DNA from 2 places in the Arthrobacter sp. NPDC058130 genome. Region 1 is predicted to be linked to the other one. Evidence: riboswitches for the same ligand, from Rfam matches in the RefSeq annotation. Region 1 holds a riboswitch; the other holds the start of a gene.

Region 1 (2,193 bases):
TCCACCAGCTTGGTGCCGGCAAAGCCGGCCGCCAGGCTGATGCCGGTGCCGAGCAGCTTGATGAGGATGTTCATTCTTCGGTCTCCTTCGGGCGGGAACAGGGGCTTCCCCTAGCCTAGCGTTCCGGTGTGATGACGTTCCGCAGGGCCTCGACCACAAGATCGTGGTCCGCCTTCTGGGGCAGGCCCGAGACGGTGACGACGGCGACGGCGCCCGTGCCGCGGACGTAGATGGGGAACGCTCCGCCGTGGGCGGCGAACTCCATCTGGTCGAACCAGGCGTTGTCCTCGATCCTGCCGCCGGCAGCGCGGGCGCGCAGGCCCACCAGCAGGGACGGGACCTCGTACCGCATTGCAGTGCGCTTCTTGGCGTTGATCCAGCGTTCGTTGTCCGGCGTGGCGCCGTCCAGGGCGGCGTGGAAGAGCACCTGCTCGCCTTTGGTGATGTCGACGGCGATGGGCAGCGAGCGTTGCCTGCCCAGCTCCACGAGGAGGAGCCCGAGGTCCAGGGCGTCGTCCTTGCTGAACGAGGCGAACTGGAGGGCCTCCATCTCGGCCAGCACGCGGCCGATGAGCGCCGCAAGGGATCCCTGCGGCTGCGGCTCGCTCGAGTCGGGGTCGTATTCCCCGGAGGGATCTGGTGTGAGCGTCAAAATTATCCAGCTTTCCGGTGCGTGACTAGGCCGCCCGCAGGCGGGTCCGGGTGTCCGACAGGTCGACTCTACCAAGCGGCAATTCCTGGCCGCGGTGACCCGCTTTGCCCGGTCCCGGATTGTGACGGCACACCACTGAAAACCCGGCCGTCCGGGTGTAAACTGAGCCAGCCCACAAGGGCAGAATAATTTACGACAGGGGAGCGCCGCCGTCGGGCATCACCGGAAAAATCCGGGGAAAACCGCTGGTGGGCGCTGAGAGTGCGGACAGCCGCAGACCCTCGAACCTGATCCGGTTAGTACCGGCGCAAGGGAGTCGAGATCTCAGGGTGCGCGGAGGGCGGCGGAGGCCGCGGCCGGCCGGAGCATCCTCCCCTCCTGTTCCCCAGGAGGACGACATGACAGATATTTCAGCACAGCCTGGTTCCGCCAGCCGCTCATCCGCCCGCCGCAACTACAGTTGGCGTGTGGTGGACATTGTGGTGGCCGCCTTGATCGCCGTTGCCGGCGGCGTCATTTTCTGGGCCTGGTCCCAGGGCGCGAACCTAATTTCAACCCCGGTCAACGCCATCTACCCGCCGCTCAGTGGACTCTACGCCGGCGGCTGGATGATCCCCGCCGTGTTGGGCATGCTCATCATCCGCAAGCCGGGCGCAGCGCTCTTCTGCGAAACCGTGGCGGCCACGGGCGAACTCATCATGGGTTCCCAGTACGGCACCACGGTGCTGATCTCCGGTGTCCTGCAGGGCCTCGGCGCGGAGCTGGTCTTCGCGGCCTTCCTCTACAAGAAGTTCAACCTGCCGGTATCGCTGCTGGCCGGGGCGGGTGCGGGCCTCTTCTGCGGCCTGAACGATTCGTTCCTGCCGTGGGGCTGGAACATCGCCTACGAAGCCGGCGACAAGCTCGCGTACATCGTTTTCACCACCATCTCCGGAGCAGTGATTGCCGGCGGACTGTCCTGGCTCGCCACCCGAGGCCTGGCCAAGACCGGAGTGCTGGGCTCCTTTGCCTCCCGCAAGGCCGCCACGGAGCCCGTCTTCTCCTGAGCCGACTTCGCGAACCTACAGCTGAAACCTGCAGACGACTCATGAGACCTTCACCGGGAGTCCGGCCGGCCGCCGTCACGGCCCGCGGCTGGGGCTGGCGGCATGCCGGAAGGCCCCGGCCCGCCGTCAGCGGCCTTGACCTGGACATCCGGCCGGGGGAGCGCGTGCTCCTGCTGGGCCCCTCCGGCGCCGGCAAATCGACGCTGCTCCATGCCCTGGCTGGCGTGCTGGGGGACGGCGCGGCCGGCGCTTCGGGACCGGCGGGAGACGCCGAAGATTCAGACGAGACCGGAAGCCTGCTGATCGACGGCGCCCCGCCACGGGCGCAGCGCGGCCGCGCCGGGCTTGTGCAGCAGGACCCGGAAACGCAGGTGGTCCTCTCCCGCCTCGGCGACGACGTCGCCTTCGGGGCCGAGAACCTTGCCGTCCCCGCGGCGGAGATCTGGCCGCGGGTGGGCGAGGCGCTCGACGACGTCGGGCTGGGCAGTCTGCCGC
Region 2 (2,193 bases), on a different contig from region 1:
CTCGCGGACCAGTTCGCGGCGTCGAGGGCTGCCGCGGCGGGAAGGCCTGCGGCGTGCAGGGCCTGGATCTCGTCCACAATCCGGCCGTGGCTGATCACGCTTCCGGCGTCGGTCCCGGCATAGATGGCCAGCCCGGCCTCGTGGGCTTCGAGGACCCGCTCGGCGCGCCGCTCCCACAGCGAGCGCATGTGGGCGGCATAGCGGGGGAACTTGGCCTCCGCCCGCGCCGCGATGTCCGGGAACGTGGCGATGTTGATCAGGGTGGGCACGATCGGGACGCCCTGTTCGAGGAAGCGCGGCAGGTGCCGCGGCAACAGGCCGGTGGCGTGCTCGATGCAGTCGATCCCGGCGTCGAGCATGTCATCCAGGGTGTCTTCGGCGAAGCAGTGCGCGGTGACGCGGGCCCCTTCATCGTGGGCGGCCTGGACGGCGTCCTTGACCGTCCGGGCCGGAAAGCTGGCGGCGAGGTCGCCGGCGTCGCGGTCGATCCAGTCCCCCACGAGCTTGACCCAGCCGTCGCCGGCACGGGCCTGCTTCCGGACGGCCTCGACGAGATCATCGGGCTCGACCTCGACGGCCAGGCCCCGCAGGTAGCGCCGGGCCCTGGCGATGTGCCGGCCGGAGCGGATGATCCGGGGAAGGTCCGCTCGCTGCTGGAGCCAGCGGGTGTCGTGGACGGCGCCGGCATCGCGGACCAGCAGCGTCCCGGCGTCGCGGTCCGCCAGCGCCTGGGATTCCGCGGTGGCCTCGGAGACGTCCCCGCCCGGGCCGAGGCCGATGTGGCAGTGTGCGTCCACGAGCCCGGGAATGACCCAGCCGTCCAGCACGAGGTCCGGCGCGCCAGCGGGACGGTCGAAGGTCAGCAGGCCGTCCACCGACCAGAGCCCGCGGCGCTCCTGGTCCGCCGCGGTGAGGATCGGGCCGGTGAACTCGATGATGCTGGTCATGGCCTCAAGCCTAATCCGCATGACGATCCGGCGGCCACGTCACACTCGGCAGGGTTCGCGACGGCCTGTGGTAGCTTCGTTTACGACCACACGGGTGCCCTTGCAGGGGCTGAGATCGGGCTAGCGCAGCCTGCGACCGTTGAACCTGTCCGGGTAATGCCGGCGAAGGAAGTGAGTAATCCTTTGAGCACCACAGAAACACAGCACAGCCCTGCCCAGAATGAAGCAGCCCCCACCCAGTCGCTGAAGTCCCACTCGCTGGCCTTCACCACGGACCCGGAGCATGGCATCCGCGTCCCGGTGACCGAGATTGCCCTGCAGCCCTCCCCCGGCGGCGTCGCGAACGCCCCGTTCCGGGTTTACCGCACGGCCGGTCCCGGCAGCGATCCGGTCCGCGGACTGGAGCCGTTCCGGGCGCCCTGGATCGAGGCGAGGGCGGACACCGAACCCTACGCCGGCCGGGAACGGGAGCTGCTCGACGACGGCAAGTCGGCGGTCCGCCGGGGTGCGGCATCGGCCGAATGGCAGGGCGGACGCCCGGTGCCGCGCCGCGCCGTCGAGGGCCGGACCGTCACACAGATGCGCTATGCGCGCGACGGCGTCATCACCCAGGAAATGCGGTTCGTCGCGCTGCGCGAGAACTGCGATGTGGAGCTGGTGCGCAGCGAGGTGGCCGCGGGCCGGGCGATCATTCCCAACAACGTCAACCACCCCGAATCGGAGCCGATGATCATCGGCAAGGCCTTCCTGGTGAAGATCAACGCCAACATCGGCAACTCGGCTGTGACCAGCTCCATCGCCGAGGAGGTCGACAAACTCCAGTGGGCCACGCAGTGGGGCGCGGACACGGTGATGGACCTCTCCACCGGCGATGACATCCACACCACGCGGGAGTGGATCATCCGCAACTCCCCCGTCCCCATCGGCACCGTCCCGATCTACCAGGCCCTGGAGAAGGTCAACGGCGAGGCGAACGCCCTGACCTGGGAGATCTTCCGGGACACCGTGATCGAACAGTGCGAGCAAGGCGTGGACTACATGACCATCCACGCCGGGGTGCTGCTGCGCTATGTGCCCCTGACGGCCAACCGGGTCACAGGCATCGTCTCCCGCGGCGGCTCCATCATGGCCGGCTGGTGCCTGGCGCACCACCAGGAGAACTTCCTCTACACCCACTTCGACGAGCTGTGCGAAATCTTCGCGAAGTACGACGTCGCGTTCTCCCTGGGTGACGGGCTGCGGCCCG

Evidence for each region. Region 1 has a riboswitch for thiamine pyrophosphate ahead of ACFVTM_RS19840 (ECF transporter S component). Riboswitches for the same ligand answer to the same signal wherever they lie in the genome.
Region 2: another riboswitch for thiamine pyrophosphate. It lies ahead of thiC (phosphomethylpyrimidine synthase ThiC); the one in region 1 lies ahead of ACFVTM_RS19840 (ECF transporter S component).

What each region holds. Positions count from the first base shown of each region.
Region 1 is NZ_JBHVTV010000014.1:129,079-131,271, reverse strand. It holds gene ACFVTM_RS19850 (DUF4235 domain-containing protein) at 1-74, opposite strand, end outside; gene ACFVTM_RS19845 (heme-degrading domain-containing protein) at 116-652, opposite strand; TPP riboswitch at 840-984, shown strand; gene ACFVTM_RS19840 (ECF transporter S component) at 1,051-1,698, shown strand; gene ACFVTM_RS19835 (ABC transporter ATP-binding protein) at 1,740-2,193, shown strand, end outside.
Region 2 is NZ_JBHVTV010000010.1:166,266-168,458, reverse strand. It holds gene ACFVTM_RS16815 (amidohydrolase family protein) at 1-947, opposite strand, end outside; TPP riboswitch at 1,028-1,135, shown strand; gene thiC (phosphomethylpyrimidine synthase ThiC) at 1,131-2,193, shown strand, end outside.